2 regions of the Kitasatospora sp. NPDC058406 genome follow, and region 1 is predicted to be linked to the other one. Evidence: riboswitches for the same ligand, from Rfam matches in the RefSeq annotation. Region 1 holds a riboswitch; the other holds the start of a gene.
What was found. Region 1 has a riboswitch for glycine ahead of gcvT (glycine cleavage system aminomethyltransferase GcvT). Riboswitches for the same ligand answer to the same signal wherever they lie in the genome.

Region 1 (12,243 bases):
CTTGGAGAGGATGACGCCGCCGCGCGGGCCGCCCAGGGTCTTGTGGGTGGTGGTGGTGACCACGTCCGCGTACGGCACCGGGTTGGGGTGCAGACCGGCGGCGACCAGGCCGGCGAAGTGCGCCATGTCGACCATGAGCAGCGCGCCGACCTCGTCGGCGACCCGGCGGAACGCGGCGAAGTCGAGCTGGCGCGGGTAGGCGGACCAGCCGGCGATGATCAGCTTCGGCTGGTGCTCCTTGGCGAGGCGCTCGACCTCGGCCATGTCGACCCGGCCGGTCTTGTCGTCGACGTGGTAGGCGGCCACGTTGTAGAGCTTGCCGGAGAAGTTGATCTTCATGCCGTGGGTCAGGTGACCGCCGTGGGCCAGGGACAGACCCAGGATGGTGTCGCCCGGCTGGATCAGCGCGAACATCGCGGCGGCGTTGGCCTGCGCGCCGGAGTGCGGCTGGACGTTGGCGTGCTCGGCGCCGAACAGGGCCTTGATCCGGTCGATCGCGATCTGCTCGACCACGTCGACGTGCTCGCAGCCACCGTAGTAGCGGCGGCCGGGGTAGCCCTCGGCGTACTTGTTGGTCAGGACCGAACCCTGGGCCTCCATGACCGCCACCGGGGCGAAGTTCTCGGAGGCGATCATCTCCAGGGTGGTCTGCTGGCGGTGCAGCTCGGCGTCGACCGCGGCGGCGATCTCCGGGTCGAGGGCGTGCAGGGACTGGTTCAGAACCGTCATGGTGGGGTCTTCCCGGGAGGAGAGAAGGAGAGCCGCGCGCGGCGCCCCCGCGGGGGCGGCGACGGGCGACGGGAGGGCGAAGCCGGTGGGCGCGGGGCGGGCCGCCGCGCTGCGGCCCCCCCCCACGGGTGGCTCAGGCCGAGGGGTTGGTGAGCGCGGTGTACTCGTCCGCGCTCAGCAGCTCGTCGGTGGACTCGACGCGCACCTTGAACAGCCAGCCGCCGTCGAAGGGCTCGCCGTTCACCAGGGCGTTGTCGTCCAGGACGGCCTGGTTGACCTCGGTGATCTCGCCGGTCACCGGCGAGTAGAGGTCGCTCACCGACTTGGTGGACTCCAGCTCACCGCAGGTCTCACCGGCGGTCACGGTGTCGCCGACCTCGGGCAGCTGCACGTAGACGATGTCACCGAGGGCGTCGGCCGCGTGCTTGGTGATGCCGACCGTGGAGACGCCGTCCTCGGCGACGGTCAGCCACTCGTGCTCCTTGGTGTACTGCAGGTGCTGGGGGTTGCTCATGACGTCATTCTCCAGGATGGGAAGCGGGTACGACGAAGCGGCCCGGTGGGCGGGCATGCCTCGGGAAGGGGAAGGGGTCAGCGGGCGCGCTTGTAGAACGGCAGCGCCACGACCTGGACGGGCTCGTGCTTGCCGCGCACGTCCACCGCGACGGTGGTGCCGGGGGCGGCGTGCGCCGCGTCCACGTAGGCGATCGCGATCGGCTTGCCCAGGGTGGGGGAGGGGGCGCCGGAGGTGATCCGGCCGATCGGCTCGCCGTCGGCGGAGACCACGCTGTACTCGGCGCGCGGGACGCGCTTGCCCTCGGAGACCAGGCCGACCAGCACCCGCGGCGGGTTGGCCTCGGCCGCGGCGGCGGCCTTCTCCAGCGCCTTGCGGCCGATGAACGCGCCCTCGTTGGTGGTCTTGTCGAAGCGGACGACCCGGCCCAGGCCGGCGTCGAACGGGGTCAGCTCGGTGGACAGCTCGTGGCCGTACAGCGGCATGCCGGCCTCCAGGCGCAGCGTGTCGCGGCAGGAGAGACCGCACGGGACCAGGCCGCGGTCGGCGCCGGCCGCGGTCAGCGACTGCCAGATCTGCTCGGCGTCGCCCGGGTGGCAGAAGATCTCGAAGCCGTCCTCACCGGTGTAGCCCGTGCGGGCGAGCAGCACGTCGCGGCCGGCCACCTGGGCCGGGAGGATCGCGTAGTACTTCAGGCCGGGCAGGTCGGCGTCGGTGGTGTCGGCCAGGATGCCGGTGGCCTCCGGGCCCTGCACGGCGATCAGCGCGTAGGTGTCGCGGTCGTCGGTGACGACGGCGTCGAAGCCCTTGGCGCGGGCGATCAGCTCGTCCAGCACCAGCTGGGCGTTGGAGGCGTTGGCGACGACCAGGAACGCGTCCTCGCGCAGGCGGTAGACGATCAGGTCGTCCAGGATGCCGCCGTCCTCGGCACAGATCATGGTGTAGCGGGCGCGCAGCACGCCGAGCGCGGAGACGAAGCCGACCAGCGCGTGGTCCAGCATCTCGCCGGCCTGCGGGCCGGTGACGGTGATCTCGCCCATGTGGGAGAGGTCGAAGAGGCCGGCCCTGGTGCGGACGGCGAGGTGCTCCTCGCGCTCGCTCCCGTAGCGCAGCGGCATGTCCCAGCCGGCGAAGTCGGTCATGGTCGCGCCGAGGGCGCGGTGCAGCGCGTCGAGCGCGGTCAGGCGGAGGGACGACATGGCCAGGAACTCCTCGGTCGGGGCACTCAGGGGTGCACGCGCCGGAGCCGGCCCTGCTCGGGACCGACCCTGCGCGCGGGCATGCGGCGGCTGGGCCTCCCCATCTGTCGTCGAACCTGAGAGCTTCACCGCGCGCTGTCCTACGGGAACAGCATGGCGGCTTGCACCGTGGGTGGGCGTACGGCAGGGCCGTGCGCCGCTTTCCAGATGTGCCTAACCCGTGCGGTAGGGGTGCCTGAGAGATTCCGGGGAGGACTTGCTCCTTCGGCGCCGGCTGTGCCACCAGACGGGGCACTCCGGACTCTCCCGCGCGGGTTCGAGCGGCCGGTATGGAGTTAGGGGCCTCGGTGGGAATACACCCGAGACGCGGACATCATGGCACGTCCGCCCGGATGAGGGGAGAGGGGGAGGGGCCGGGCCGGGGGATCCGGCCACCGGGGAGCCCGGCGCCGGGGCGCTCCGGAGCAGGGCCGGGGCGGTGCCCGCTAGGCTGCGGGCGTCGGCGAGCGGAGGGCGGTACAGCGGCGCATGGGGAACCCGGTGGAGCAGCAGCAGGGGTGGGGCGGCCAGGAGCCGGTGCCGCCGGGCGGCGGATGGCCGGCCAACGAGCTGGAGCAGGTGCTCACCGCCGCGCTCGGTGATCCGGGGGCGACCCCCCGGGTGATCGAGGTGCTGGCCCGCAGCCAGGTGTGGATCCCGCTGCCGGCCGGCGGCGACCCGCAGGGGCAGTCGCTGGACCTCCCGGTCGTCGAGCTGGCCGGCGACCCGTACGTGCCGGTGTTCTCCTCGCAGGAGGTGTTCGTCCAGCAGGCGCCGGGGATGGCCTTCGCGGTCGCGCCGATGTGGGAGTTCGCCCGGGGCCTGCCGCTGGGCGTGGGGGTCGCGGTCAACCCGGAGGCGGCGGTGGGCATCCCGGTGCCGCCGGAGGGCGTGGCCGAACTGCGCCGCGGGCCGCGCGAGGACCGCTGGGAGGCCGGGGACGCGCCGTCCGGCGGCCGGGTGGCGCTGCGCGAGCCGGTGCCGGGCGAGGACCCGGAGCCGTTCCTGGCCGCCTGCCGGAACGAGCTGTTCGCCCTGCCGGGGGTGTTGACCGCGCGGCGGGCACTGGCCAGTGTGGAGGGCGAGCCCACCGTGATGTTCGTGGGCGTCCAGCTCGATCCGTCGGCCCCGGCCGACCCGGGGGCGGTCAACGAGGCGCTGGGGCGCGCGCTGGGAACCGCGCCGCTGCCCGGCGGCGTCCACCTCGTACTGCTCGACCTCGCGGACGACCCGGTGGTCGACTGGATGCTGAACCGGGTCGCCCCTTTCTACGTACGGGGTTGATCCGGCCCCCGGCCGCGGTCGGGCGGGGGAGCGGTGCGCACCCTGGCACGTCGGCGTGGCGGTGGTCGGCGGCGCCCCATAGGGTGCGTCCTGGCGGCCGCGGGGCCGCCGGTGGCAGACGAGGAACGAAGAGGCGCAGCGAGGTGGGCGCATGAGTGCGGGAGCGGTAGCGGGCGGTGCACCGGGGCCCTGGGGCCAGGCACCCACCGGACGTCCGGATCAGGGCGCGCTGGAGCGCGCCCTGCGCGAGGTGGCGCCGGAGCGCTACGAGGCGTACGAGACGCTGCTGCACGCGCTGGCCGAGGGGCAGGTCTGGATGCTCCTCTGGCACGGTACGCCGGGCAGCGCGGACGCCCAGTACGGGAACATGGAGATCAGCGGCCACGGCTACGCGCCGGCCGTGACCTCGCCCGAGCAGTTGACGGCGTCCGGCTGGGCCCGGGCGCACGAGGTGATCTCCGGCCGGGAGATCGCCGCCTCGCTGTTCCGGACCCGCTGGGGGCTCTGGCTGAACCCGCACGCGCCGGGTGGCGGTGTCGGGGTGCCCTGGGCGGACCTGCGCCGGGTCGCGGCGGGGCTGGACCGGCTGCCGGCCGGTCCGTTGAAGCTGAGCGAGCCGCAGGTGCCGGCGCAGCAGTTCTTCGCGCTGCTGGAGCGCCAGGCGGTCGAGGTGCGGGCGGTGCGGGCGCTGCGCCGGGCCTGGGTGCGCCCGACGGTGGGCGAGCCGTACCTGGCCATCGGCCTTGAGCTGTACGAGAGTTCGCCGCCCACGGTGGAGGCCGTGCGAGCGCTGATGCAGCGGGCGATCGCGGTCGCGCCGGAGGGCCTGGCCGTCTCGACGGTGGCGATGGCGGACGAGTTCGACCCGGTGGCGCTCTGGATGCGGGCCAACGCGCGCCCGTTCTACGACCGGGAGGCGGCCGGGACGGGCCGCCCGCAGGGGCCGTACCCGCCGGTGCCGCCGCCGCCCTACGCCTCGCAGCAGGGGCCCGGCTACGGCTACGGCACGCACCCGCCCGCGCCGGGCTGGCCGGGGCAGCAGCCGCCGCCCCAGCAGCCGTGGCCCGGCTACCCCGGGCGCTGAGCCGCCAAACGCAATAGCAACGTTCCTTTTCCGGAACCGGTCTGACGACAAGTCAGGCCGGTTCCGACGTTTTCCGGACGAACTTCCCGAAGTCGGTGGCCATCATCTTGACATGGCTGTTACAGCTGTGTGAAGAGGGATATACCGGGGATCAGGGAGGTGCATGGGCGCAGATCACAGTTGGGCATCTGTCGGTTGTCAGGGCTGGCGCAAGCCAGTTCGGATGGCAGAGAGTTCTGCAACAGCCGCCGCGCGTGGTTGGCGCCTCACAAAGGCGAACGCGCTGACGGACCGCAATATCCACGTGATGCCCATGCCGCGTGGCAGCAGTACTGAGCACGCCGTACCGCTGGGAACACCGCACTCCGCATGCCCGCACGTCCGCACCAGCCGTACCGCCGATCCCGGCGTCCGGCACCCGTGGGCCGGCCACCGTCGGCGAGGGGACCGAACTGACCATGACCGCACCCGTCAAGACCGCCGGCAACGCTCCGGAGGCAGCAGCCGCCGCGAGCCCGGCCAACAAGATCGAGGGCCGCTCGCTCGGCCGGATCGCCTGGACCCGCTTCAAGCGGGACAAGGCCGCCGTCGCAGGCGGCGTCGTCGTGATCCTGCTGATCCTGCTCGCCGTGCTGGCCAAGCCGATCGAATCGGTCTTCGGCCTCGACCCCGACGCGCTCAACCAGGACCTGCTGGACGCCAACCTCGGCGGCCTGCCGCTGGGCGACTGGGGCGGGATGAGCTGGGACCACCCGCTCGGTGTCGACCCCCTGCAGGGCCGTGACCTGCTCTCCCGCGTCATCGAGGGCTCCTGGGTCTCCCTGCTGGTCGCCTTCGGCGCGACCCTCCTGTCCAACACCATCGGCACCGTGCTCGGCGTGATGGCCGGCTACTACGGCGGGTGGGTGGACACCCTGATCAGCCGGGTGATGGACGTCTTCCTCGCCTTCCCGCTGCTGCTCTTCGCCATCGCGATCTCCGCCTCGCTCCAGGGCGGCGCGTTCGGCCTGCACGGCCTCCCGCTGCACATCGCCGTGCTGATCTTCGTGATCGGCTTCTTCAACTGGCCCTACATGGGCCGGATCGTGCGCGGCCAGACCCTCTCGCTGCGCGAGCGCGAGTTCGTCTACGCGGCCCGCAGCCTCGGCGCGCGGGGTCCGTTCATCCTGTTCAAGGAGCTCCTGCCGAACCTGGTCGGTCCGATCCTGGTCTACTCGACCCTGCTGATCCCGACCAACATCCTCTTCGAGGCGGGCCTCAGCTTCCTCGGCGTCGGCATCCAGGCACCCCAGGCCTCCTGGGGCGGGATGCTCAACGACGCGATCCAGTACTACCAGGTGGACCCCCAGTACATGGTGGTCCCCGGTATGGCGATCTTCCTGACGGTGCTCGCCTTCAACCTGCTCGGCGACGGGCTCCGTGACGCCCTCGATCCCAAGAGCAACTGACCCAGCGTCAGGACCCTCCGTTCGGCCACCACTTCCTCAAGGGGTTGATCCCACCCATGCGCAGGTCCCGTACCGTCGCACTGACCGCCGCAGCTGCCGCCGCGGTCCTGGTCGTCACCGGCTGTTCGTCGAGCTCCAAGAGCGACGACGCCAAGTCCACCGCCACCGGTAGCTCCGCGGCCGGCGGTGCCTCCGGCGCCGACGCGGCCACCAAGGGCATCGTCAACGCCTCGGACAAGAAGGGCGGCACCGTCACGTACGAGATGCGTGGCACGCCGGACTCGCTGGACCCGGGCAACACGTACTACGCGTACATCTACAACTTCTCCCGCCTGTACGGGCGTCCGCTCACCACCTTCCAGCCGGACGGCCAGAAGCTCGTCCCGGACCTGGCCGAGTCGCTCGGCCAGGCCAGCGCGGACGGCCTGTCCTGGACGTACAAGCTGCGCGCGGGCCTGAAGTACGAGGACGGCACGCCGATCACGTCCAAGGACGTCAAGTACGCGGTGCTGCGCTCCAACTACGCGCCGGAGGTCAACTCCAACGGCCCGACGTACTTCAAGGAGATGCTGGTCGACAACGAGACGCCGTACCAGGGTCCGTACAAGGACAAGGAAGGCGACCTCAAGTCCATCGAGACGCCGGACGACCAGACCATCGTCTTCCACCTGAAGCACGCCTTCGCGGACTTCGACTACCTGGTCTCCGCCCCGCAGACGGTGCCGGTCCCGAAGGACAAGGACACCGGCTCCAACTACGTGAAGCACGTCATCTCCTCGGGCACCTACAAGTTCGAGAGCTACGAGGACGGCAAGCAGGCGGTCCTGGTCCCGAACACCAACTGGGACAAGAGCACCGACCCGATCCGCAAGCAGCTGCCGGACAAGATCGTGCTCAAGATGAACATCGAGCAGTCCACGATCGACAAGGACCTGCTCGCCGGGAACGCCCAGGTCGACCTGGTCGGCGCCGGCGTCGACCAGCAGACCCAGGCGAAGATCCTCCAGGACCCGAAGCTCAAGGCCTCCACCGACAACGCCTACGGCGGCCGTCTGGTCTACACCGCGATCAACTCCAAGGTCGCGCCGTTCGACAACGTCGAGTGCCGCAAGGCCGTCCAGTACGCCATCGACAAGGTCTCGGTGCAGACCGCGATCGGCGGCCCGATCCGCGGCGCGGTCGCCAACACCGTGCTGCCGCCGGACATCCCGGGTCACGAAGACTTCAACACCTACCAGACCAAGGACAACAAGGGCGACGAGGCCAAGGCCAAGGACGCCCTGAAGGCCTGCGGCAAGCCCGGCGGCTTCGACACCGTCATCACCGCGCGCACCGAGCGCGGCCCGGAGATCGCCGCCGCGACCTCGATCCAGGCCGCGCTGAAGAAGGTCGGGATCAACGCCGAGATCCAGCAGTACCCGCAGGGCAAGTACCTCTCCGACCACGTCGGTGTCCCGGCGTTCAACAAGGAGAAGAACGTCGGCCTGATGATGATGCAGTGGGGCTCCGACTGGCCGACCGGCTACGGCTTCCTGCAGCAGATCGTCGACGGCCGCTCGATCAAGGCCTCCGGCAACAGCAACCTCGCCGAGCTGAACGACCCCGAGGTCAACAAGCTGATCGACGACGCCGCGGTCAACACCGACAAGGCGGCCCGCGAGAAGATCTACGCCCAGATCGACAAGAAGGTCATGGACGCGGCCGTCTACGTCCCGCTGACCTACTTCAAGGTCTTCCTGTACCGCCCGGACAGCGCGACCAACCTCGTCTCCACGCCGGCCTTCTCGGGTGAGTACGACTACCTGAACATCGGCACCACCAAGTAAGAGCCTGGCTCCGCATCCCTGAAGGCAGGTGAAGGCAGCGGCGCCCGCCGTCGTCCGGAGGATCCCGGACGGCGGCGGGCCGCCGGAGCCGCCCAACTGTGTTTGCCTACATCATCCGCAGGACGCTGGCCGCCGCGGTGCTGCTGCTGGTGGTCAGCGCGGTCACCTTCGCGATCTTCTTCCTGCTCCCGCGTCTGGCCGGCGAGACCACCGACCAGCTCGCCGCCCAGTACATCGGGAAGAACCCGTCCCCCGAGGCGATCGCGGCGGTCAAGAAGAACCTCGGGTTCGACCAGCCGCTGTACACCCAGTACTGGAACTTCCTGAAGGCGCTGGTCGCCGGTGCCGAGTACAACTTCGGCCCTGACCCCGCCACCTGCCACGTGCCGTGCTTCGGCTACTCGTTCAAGAACCACCTGGAGGTCTGGCCGGAGCTCACCAAGCGCATCCCGGTCACCATCTCCCTGGCCATCGGCGCCGCCGTCATCTGGCTCGTCTCCGGCGTCACCACCGGCGTGATCTCCGCGCTCAAGCCGAAGTCGATCTTCGACCGGCTCTCCATGGGCGTCGCCCTGGCGGGCGTCTCGCTGCCGGTCTTCTTCACCGGTGCGCTGCTGCTCACGCTCTTCAGCTACGAGTGGCCGATCCTGGACAACCTCCAGTACACCAACTTCACCGACGACCCGCTGATGTGGGCGCGCAACCTGATCCTGCCGTGGATCTCCCTCGCCTTCCTGTACTCCGCGCTCTACGCCCGGCTCACCCGCGCGGGCATGCTGGAGACGATGAGCGAGGACTACATCCGCACCGCCCGGGCCAAGGGCCTGGCCGAGCGGAAGGTGGTCGTCCGGCACGGCCTGCGGGCCGCGCTCACCCCGGTCGTCACCATCTTCGGCATGGACCTCGGCCTGCTCCTCGGTGGCGCGCTCATCACCGAGCAGGTCTTCTCGCTCCAGGGCGTCGGCTTCTTCGCGGTCTCCGCGATCAAGGACAACGACCTGCCGAAGATCCTCGGCGTCACCCTGCTCGCCGCGTTCTTCATCGTCCTGTGCAACCTCGTGGTTGACCTCCTGTACGCCCTTGTCGACCCCCGGGTGAGGCTGTCGTGACCGAGCTCCAGAAGACCGCGGCACCCGAGGCCGCCCCGACCGGGTCCGCCCCGACGGGGGATGCCTTCCTCTCCGTCCGGGACCTGCGGATCCACTTCGACACCGACGACGGCCTGGTCCGCTCGGTCGACGGGGTCAGCTTCGACCTCAGCAAGGGGCGGACCCTCGGCATCGTCGGCGAGTCCGGCTCCGGCAAGTCCGTCACCTCGCTCGGCATCATGGGCCTGCACCGCTCCAAGCGGGCCCGGATCGGCGGCGAGATCTGGCTGGACGGCGAGGAACTGGTCGCGGCCGGCCCGGACCGGGTCCGCCAGCTGCGCGGCCGCCAGATGGCGATGATCTTCCAGGACCCGCTCACCGCGATGCACCCGTACTACACGGTCGGGCAGCAGATCGTCGAGGCCTACCGGGTGCACCACCCGCGGGCCACCAAGAGGCAGGCGCGGGCCCGCGCGGTCGAGATGCTCGACCGGGTCGGCATCCCGCAGCCCGACCGCCGGGTCGACGACTACCCGCACCAGTTCTCCGGCGGCATGCGCCAGCGCGCGATGATCGCCATGGCCCTGGTCAACGACCCCTCGCTGCTGATCGCCGACGAGCCCACCACCGCCCTGGACGTCACCGTCCAGGCGCAGATCCTGGACCTCATCCGCGACCTCCAGGAGGAGTTCGGCTCCGCCGTCATCATCATCACCCACGACCTCGGGGTGGTCGCCGAGCTCGCCGACGACATCCTCGTCATGTACGGCGGCAAGTGCGTCGAACGCGGCCCGGCCGAGACCCTCTTCGACGCGCCCGAACACCCCTACACCTGGGGCCTGTTGGGCTCGATGCCGCGCCTCGACCGGGAGCTCCAGGACCGGCTCGTCCCGGTCAGGGGCACCCCGCCCAGCCTCATCAACGTGCCGTCCGGCTGCGCCTTCCACCCGCGCTGCCCGTACGCCGAGCTGACCGGCGGGCGCTCGGCCGGCGAGGTCCCGGTGCTCACCGAGGCCGCGGCCGGACACCACGCCGCCTGCCACCTCGCGACCGCCGACCGGCACCGCATCTTCACCGAAGAGATCGCGCCCCGACTGTGAGCCCCGCCCCGTACCACCTCTCTGGAGAGAACCGATGACGGACACTCAGGCGGCGGCCATCCCTTCTCCCGCACCCGCCCCCGACCGGGAGCCGCTGCTCCGGGTGGCCGGCCTGACCCGGCACTTCCCGATCCACGGCGGCCTGCTGCGGCGCCAGACCGGCGCCGTCCGCGCGGTCGACGGCATCGACTTCACGGTCAACGCCGGTGAGACCCTGGGCGTCGTCGGCGAGTCCGGCTGCGGCAAGTCCACGATGGGCCGGCTGGTCACCCGGCTCGACGAACCCACCGGCGGGACGATCGAGTTCGAGGGCACCGACATCACCCACCTGGGCGTCGGCGCGATGCGGCCGCTCCGCCGTGACATCCAGATGATCTTCCAGGACCCGTACTCCTCGCTGAACCCCCGGCACACCGTCGGCACCATCGTCAGCGCGCCGTTCCGGCTGCAGAAGGCCGAGCCGGCCGGCGGGGTGAAGCAGGCCGTCCAGGACCTGCTGGAGCTCTGCGGACTCAGCCCCGAGCACTACAACCGCTACCCGCACGAGTTCTCCGGCGGCCAGCGCCAGCGCATCGGCATCGCCCGGGCGCTCGCCCTGCGGCCCAAGATGATCGTCGCGGACGAACCGGTCTCCGCCCTGGACGTCTCCATCCAGGCGCAGGTGGTCAACCTGCTGGACGACCTCCAGCAGGAACTCGGCCTGACCTACCTGATCATCGCGCACGACCTCTCGGTGGTCCGGCACGTCTCCGACCGGGTCGCGGTCATGTACCTCGGCAAGATCGTCGAGATCGCCGACCGGGACTCGCTCTACAGCCGCCCGATGCACCCCTACACCAACGCCCTGATGTCCGCGGTGCCGGTGCCCGACCCGCGCCGCAAGCAGCGGGCCGGGCGTGAGCGGATCCTGCTCAAGGGCGACGTGCCGTCCCCGATCAACCCGCCCAGCGGCTGCCGGTTCCGCACCCGCTGCTGGAAGGCCCAGGACGTCTGCGCGAGCCAGGAGCCGCCGCTCGTCGCGCTGGAGTCCGGGCACCAGGTGGCCTGCCACTTCCCCGAGAACGCTCCCGGGTCCGCCGCCGCGGCCGCCCCCGGGACCGCCCCGTCGGGCGGACCGGTGCCCGTCTCCGGGTGAGGCCCGGGCCGCCCGCCGAACGGCGCAGGCCGTCCCGCACCGTCCGTCCGGAGCTCCGGGCTCCGGACGGACGGTGCGCGGAGGTCCGGACCATCGGGTCCATAGTGGTCCGGTGACCTCGCAGATCTTCCCCTCCGACGTGCAGCAGTCGCTGGACCTCGTCGGCATCTTCGTCTTCGCCCTCTCCGGAGGGCTGCTCGCCGTCCGCAAGAACATGGACATCTTCGGCATCTGTGTGCTGGCCGAGGTCACCGCACTGGGCGGCGGGGTGATGCGCGACCTCGTGATCGGCGCCACCCCGGTCGCCGCCTTCAGCAACCTCGGCTACTTCGTCACCCCGCTGGCCGCCGGGCTGGTCGTCTTCTTCCTGCACCCCGAGGTCGAACGGATCAACCGCGCCGTGCAGACCCTCGACGCGCTCGGCCTCGGCCTGTTCTGCGTCACCGGGACCGCCAAGGCGCACGACTACGGGCTCGGAGCCGTCGCGGCCGTCGCGCTCGGCATGGTGACCGCGGCGGGCGGCGGCGTCATGCGCGACCTGCTCGCCGGGGAGATCCCCTCCCTGCTCCGCTGGGACCGGGAGATCTACGCCGTGCCCGCCCTGGTCGGCTCGGCGCTGGTCGCCGTGCTCATCGCCCTCGACCGGCTGACCGCCCTCACCGGCACCGCCGCCGCCCTGACCGCCTTCCTGCTCCGGATGCTCGCCCTCAAGTACGGCTGGCGCGCACCGCGGGCCTGGCACCGCAACGGTTCTCGCACCAGCGAGGAGTAGGCGAACCGCCGTACGCCAGCGAGAT
Region 2 (5,915 bases), on a different contig from region 1:
GGTACAAGACGCGCCCCCACCCGCCACGGGGGCCGGGTGGGGCCACATGCGGTTCCGGGCCACGGACGGTCGCGATGCCCTCGGCGACCGTCCGGGTCCCGGTCCCCGCGCCCTGTCCCTGAGCGCGGGGTCGGACGCCTCGTCAGGCGTCGGTCTTCACCGGCCGGGGGCCGGAGGTCAGGTCCGCGACCTCGTTGCCGTGCACCACGGTGGTGGTGGGCTTGACGGTGCGGATCAGGAACGGGACGGCGCCGGCGATCACGCAGACCACGGCGGCGGTCCAGAACGCGTGCTGGTAGGCGTCCAGGGTGGGCAGCGTGACCGGGATCGGCAGCTTCATGGTGTCGCCGGTGAGGATGGCGGCCATGACGGCGGTGCCGATCGCGCCGCCGACGGTGCGCAGCACGGCGTTCATGCCGTTGGCGATGCCGCTCTGCTCGACCGGGACGGCGCCGTTGATGTAGGCCGGCATCGCCGAGAACGCGAGGCCGATACCGAGGCCGAAGATCGCCGAGGAGAGGTAGATGTCCGCCTCGTGGCTGTGCCGGACGGCCAGGTAGGCCATCGCGACGGCGCCGAGGACACCGCCGAGGACCAGCGGCAGGCGCGGCCCGCGGCGGGCGATCAGCACGGCGCCGAGCGGGGCGGCGACCATCGAGCCGAGGGCGGACGGCAGCAGCATCACACCGGCGTGCAGCACGGTGGCGGTGAAGCCGTAGTGCGCGAGCTTCTCCGGGGTCTGGGCGAAGTTGCTGATCACCATGAACGAGCCGTACATGCCGAAGCCGATCAGCAGGCCGGCCAGGTTGGTGAAGGCGACGGCCGGGCGGGACATCATCGTCATGTCGACCAGCGGGTGCTTGACCTTGACCTCGATGACTCCCCAGATCAGGGCGACCACGGCGGCGACGGCGAACAGGCCGAGCGTCCGGGTCGAGGTCCAGCCCCAGGTGTTGCCCTGGCTGACCGCGACCAGCAGGGCGGAGAGCCAGCCGGCCAGGGTGATCGCACCGAGCGGGTCGGCGCCGCCCTCCTTGTCCGTGACCGGGTCGGTGGGCACCCGGACGGCGACCAGGGCGATCGCGAGCAGGCCGAAGAAGAGGCCCATCCAGAAGATGGACTTGTAGCTCCAGTGCTCCAGGAGCAGACCGGTGGCGACCAGGCCGAGGCCGCTGCCGACACCCATCGAGGCGCTGATGGCGGCGACGCCGCCGGTCACCTTCTGCTTGGGGAGCTCGTCGCGGACGATGCTGATCGCCAGCGGGAGCACGCCACCGCCGGCGCCCTGAAGGACGCGGGCGAGGACCAGCCAGGTGAAGGAGTGGGTGGTGACGGCGAGCGCGGAGCCCGCGGCCAGACCGGCCAGCGAGATCAGCAGCATCGGCTTGCGGCCGCGCAGGTCGCCGAAGCGGCCGAGGAGGGGGGTGAGCACGGCGGCGGAGAGCAGGTTGGCCGTCATCAGCCAGGTGATGCTGGAACCGGAGACGTTCAGTTCCTTGGCGAGCGAGGGCAGGATCGGGACGACCGCGGTCTGCACCACGCTGAACGACAGCATCGCCAGGATGAGGGCCGGCAGGACCCGGGCGCTGCTCTGCTTCTCGGCCGCGACGGTGGGCTGTGGTGCCTCACTCACGGTTGCTTCCTCCCGTACATAGTGAATGAACTGAAGTAACCATGCAGGGAGATACTTCAGAGTGTCAAATATCCATGGGTTAAGCCTTGGCAAAGTCGAAGGGTTCGCGCCGTGGAACGCCGCAGGGCCCCGGCCGGATCGGCCGGGGCCCAGCGGGCTCGGGTGTCAGACCAGGGGCCTGAGCGGGAGTGGGCGGGCCGGCTCGTCGGGGGCGGGGGAGGCGGGCCCGGGCGACGGGGCGGAGGCGGAGACCGGGGGGTTCGAGGCCGTCCCGGTGGTGTCGTGGACCTCGACGTGCTCGCGCCGCAGCTCGTCGCGGATCACCTCCTCGGCGGTGTACCGCTCCACCACCAGACGGACCCGCTCGATCGGCGCGAGGTACTTGCGGACCACCGGGCGCTCCTCGCGCAGGGTGACCTCCTCCACCGCCTCGGCGATGTCCTTCTCGCTGAGCGCGGCCCGCTCGGCCTCGCCGACCGGCATCCGCTCGACCCGGACCCGTTCGCGGACCACCGGGACCCGGCGCTCGACCGGCTCGCTGGTCACGTACTTGCGCAGCTTGGCCGTGCCCACGACGTGCCACTCGGTCGTGACGTCCAGCCGCTCCTCGCGGCAGGTGATCTCCACCGGGCCGCCGGGCGTGGACGCGACCGCACCGTCGGCGGAGCGCGAGGTGCCGGTGGCGGACGGCGTGGCCTGCGAGGGCGAGGGCTGCGAGGCCGCCGGCGGGGTGCCGTTGGCCGGGGCGGGCTGCGCGGACTGCGGGCGCGGCTCGGCGGCCGGGGCGGTCGCCGCGGTGGAAGCCGGCGGCGCCGCGGCGGGCGTGGGGGTGGCGAGGGTCCGCACGTTGGCCTCCGTGACGGGGTCGGCCGGCTTGCCGGAACCGGCTGCCGGAGTGGTGGTGGCCGCGGCGGCGGCCGTGTGGAAGGTGAGCGACTTGGCCGGGGCGGCGGCGGACGGCGTGGCCGGCCGGCTCCGCGCGGCCGCTGCGGCCGCGGCTGCGGCGCCCGCCGTTCCGGCGACGCCCGCGAGGGGCGTGCCGTTCGAGGCGGTGGTGCCGGGGGTGCCGTTCGACGAGGGCGTGTCCGCAGGGGTGCCGTTCGACGCCGTCGTGCCGAAGTCGAGGTCGGCCGGCTCGGAACCCGAGCCGGGGCCGTCGCCCGCCGACGGCTGCCCGTCCAGCGTCGTGTCCAGTCCGTAGTAGCGGTAGAGCTGGAGCTCCTGCGCCGGGGACAGGTGCTGGCCCACGCCGAAGTCGGGCGACTCCTTCACCAGCGACTTGTCGTACGGCACCCGCAGCTCGTCGCCGGAGAACTCGCTCGTGGTCAGGGGGACGAAGGCGTCCCGGCCGAAGATGCCGGTCCGGACGGCGGCCCACTCGGGCCGGCCGGTCGCGTCGTCCAGGTACACCTCGTCGACGGTGCCGATCTTGTCTCCGTTGCGGTCGACCGCCTTGTGGCCGATGAGGTCCCGGGGGTCGATATCGGTCTGCACTCTTTCCTCCAGTGCGCTCGTCCTGCGGCTCCCGCAGGACGGCGGCCGGCCCGCCCGTCCTGTCCGCCACTTCACACCAAAAGCCATGAACCGGACGTCCGCGACCGGGACGGGGCCGGACGGGCCGGGCCGTCGTCCGTCCGGGTCACGGCCCAACGGGCCGAGTGACCTGACGCACCCGTGATCGGGCGGCCTCCCGCTGGTACCCTGGGCGCGACCGCCGAGCCCGCTCGGGAGAGTCCCCGACAGTCGAAACCGCTGGTCGGGGCGCCGAAGGAGCAACTCCTCCCCGGAATCTCTCAGGCATCCGTACCGTGTGGGCTAGGTCACTCTGGAAAGCAGGGCAGGACCGTCGGCGAGGGAGCCGTCGGACCCCACCCTCACCGACGGTGCAAGCCGGCGGGGCGCCCACCGTGCCCCCGCGCGGGTGAAGCTCTCAGGTCCCGATGACAGAGGGGGAGGCCTGTCGGGTTCGTCCGCCCAGGCCGCTCCGCTGTTCTCCGCAGCGGCGAAGCCGTCCGGCGTGCGCACCCCCGCCGGTCCGTGACCAGGAGGCCTCGACCACCATGAACGCCCAGCCGAACTCGGGACGCCCCACCACCCCCGCGACCCTCACCGAGCTCGAACAGGCCAGCCCCTTCGAGAACCGCCACATCGGCCCCGACGCCGCAGCGCAGGAGAAGATGCTGGCCCAGGTCGGGTACGGCTCGCTGGACGAGCTGGCCACGGCCGCCGTCCCCGAGGCGATCCGCTCCATCACCGCGCTCGACCTGCCCGCAGGCCGCAGCGAGGCGCAGGTCCTCGCCGAGCTGCGCGAACTGGCCGACCGCAACCAGGTGCTCCAGCCGATGATCGGCCTGGGCTACTACGGCACCTTCACGCCGCCGGTGATCCTGCGCAACGTGCTGGAGAACCCGGCCTGGTACACCGCCTACACCCCGTACCAGCCGGAGATCTCGCAGGGCCGGCTGGAGGCGCTGCTCAACTTCCAGACCATCGTCTCCGACCTGACCGGCCTGCCCACCTCCGGTTCCTCCCTGCTGGACGAGGGCACCGCGGCCGCCGAGGCGATGGCGCTCGCCCGCCGCGTCACCAAGGTCAAGGGCGGTGTCTTCCTGGTCGACGCCGAGACGCTTCCGCAGACCACCGCGGTCATCAACACCCGTGCCGTGCCGACCGGCGTCGAGGTCGTCGTCGCCGACCTGTCCGAGGGCATCCCGGCCGAGATCGCGGAGCGCGGCGTCTTCGGCGTGCTGCTCCAGTACCCCGGCGCCACCGGTGTCGTCCGCGACCTCACCCCCCTGATCGAGCAGGCCCACGGCCTCGGCGCGATCGTCGCCGTCGCCGCCGACCTGCTGGCGCTCACCCTGCTCAAGTCCCCGGGCGCGCTCGGCGCCGACATCGCCTGCGGCACCTCGCAGCGGTTCGGCGTGCCGATGGGCTTCGGCGGCCCGCACGCCGGCTACCTCTCGGTGCGTGCCGAGTACGCCCGCTCGCTGCCCGGCCGCCTGGTCGGCGTCTCCGTCGACGTCGACGGCAACCGCGCCTACCGCCTGGCGCTGCAGACCCGTGAGCAGCACATCCGCCGCGAGAAGGCCACCAGCAACATCTGCACCGCCCAGGTGCTGCTCGCCGTCATGGCCTCGATGTACGCGGTCTACCACGGTCCGGACGGTCTGGCCGACATCGCCCGCCGCACCCACCGCTACGCCGCCGCGCTGGCCGAGGGCCTGACGGCAGGCGGCGTCGAGCTGCTGCACGGCGAGTTCTTCGACACCGTCACCGCCGTCGTCCCCGGCCGTGCCGCGGAGATCGCCGCCGCCGCCCGCGCGAACGGCGTCAACGTCTACCAGGACGGCGAGGACCGGATCTCGGCCTCCACCGACGAGACCACCACCCGCGAGCACCTGGCGGCGGTCTGGGCCGCGTTCGGCGTCGAGGGCGTCGAGGTGGCGGAGGGCGCCGACGCGCTGCCCGCCGCCCTGCTGCGCGAGGACGAGTACCTGACCCACCCGGTCTTCCACAGCCACCGCTCGGAGACCGCCATGCTGCGCTACCTGCGCCGCCTGTCGGACCGTGACTACGCGCTGGACCGGGGCATGATCCCGCTGGGCTCCTGCACCATGAAGCTCAACGCGACCACCGAGATGGAGCCGGTGACCTGGCCGGAGTTCGGCCAGCTGCACCCGTTCGCGCCGGTCGACCAGGCCGCGGGCTTCCTCACCCTGATCCGCCAGCTGGAGCAGCAGCTGGTCGAGGTGACCGGCTACGACGCCGTCTCCATCCAGCCGAACGCCGGCTCCCAGGGCGAGCTGGCCGGCCTGCTGGCCGTCCGCGCCTACCACCACGCCAACGGCGACACCCAGCGTGACGTCTGCCTGATCCCGTCCTCCGCGCACGGCACCAACGCCGCCTCCGCGGTGATGGCCGGCATGCGGGTGGTCGTCGTCAAGACCCTGGTCGACGGCGACGTGGACGTGGCCGACCTCAAGGCCAAGATCGAGCAGCACCGCGACAGCCTCGCCGTGCTGATGGTCACCTACCCGTCGACCCACGGCGTGTACGAGACCGAGATCACCGACATCTGCGCGGCCGTGCACGACGCCGGTGGCCAGGTGTACGTCGACGGGGCCAACCTGAACGCCCTGGTCGGCCTGGCCAAGCCGGGCAAGTTCGGCGCGGACGTCTCGCACCTGAACCTGCACAAGACCTTCTGCATCCCGCACGGCGGCGGCGGCCCGGGCGTCGGCCCGGTGGCGGTCCGCGCGCACCTCGCGCCGTACCTGCC

Region 2: another riboswitch for glycine. It lies ahead of gcvP (aminomethyl-transferring glycine dehydrogenase); the one in region 1 lies ahead of gcvT (glycine cleavage system aminomethyltransferase GcvT).

What each region holds. Positions count from the first base shown of each region.
Region 1 covers NZ_JBHXKE010000032.1:39,853-52,095, reverse strand. The annotation lists gene glyA (serine hydroxymethyltransferase) at 1-729, opposite strand, end outside; gene gcvH (glycine cleavage system protein GcvH) at 863-1,243, opposite strand; gene gcvT (glycine cleavage system aminomethyltransferase GcvT) at 1,321-2,442, opposite strand; glycine riboswitch at 2,656-2,761, opposite strand; gene ACFWOG_RS09410 (enhanced serine sensitivity protein SseB) at 2,971-3,765, shown strand; gene ACFWOG_RS09405 (enhanced serine sensitivity protein SseB C-terminal domain-containing protein) at 3,917-4,849, shown strand; gene ACFWOG_RS09400 (ABC transporter permease) at 5,308-6,297, shown strand; gene ACFWOG_RS09395 (ABC transporter substrate-binding protein) at 6,354-8,123, shown strand; gene ACFWOG_RS09390 (ABC transporter permease) at 8,222-9,232, shown strand; gene ACFWOG_RS09385 (ABC transporter ATP-binding protein) at 9,229-10,311, shown strand; gene ACFWOG_RS09380 (dipeptide ABC transporter ATP-binding protein) at 10,346-11,446, shown strand; gene ACFWOG_RS09375 (trimeric intracellular cation channel family protein) at 11,559-12,218, shown strand; gene ACFWOG_RS09370 (IclR family transcriptional regulator) at 12,154-12,243, opposite strand, start outside.
Region 2 covers NZ_JBHXKE010000364.1:38-5,952, forward strand. The annotation lists gene ACFWOG_RS38520 (MFS transporter) at 143-1,633, opposite strand; gene ACFWOG_RS38525 (DUF2382 domain-containing protein) at 1,799-3,127, opposite strand; glycine riboswitch at 3,349-3,452, shown strand; gene gcvP (aminomethyl-transferring glycine dehydrogenase) at 3,694-5,915, shown strand, end outside.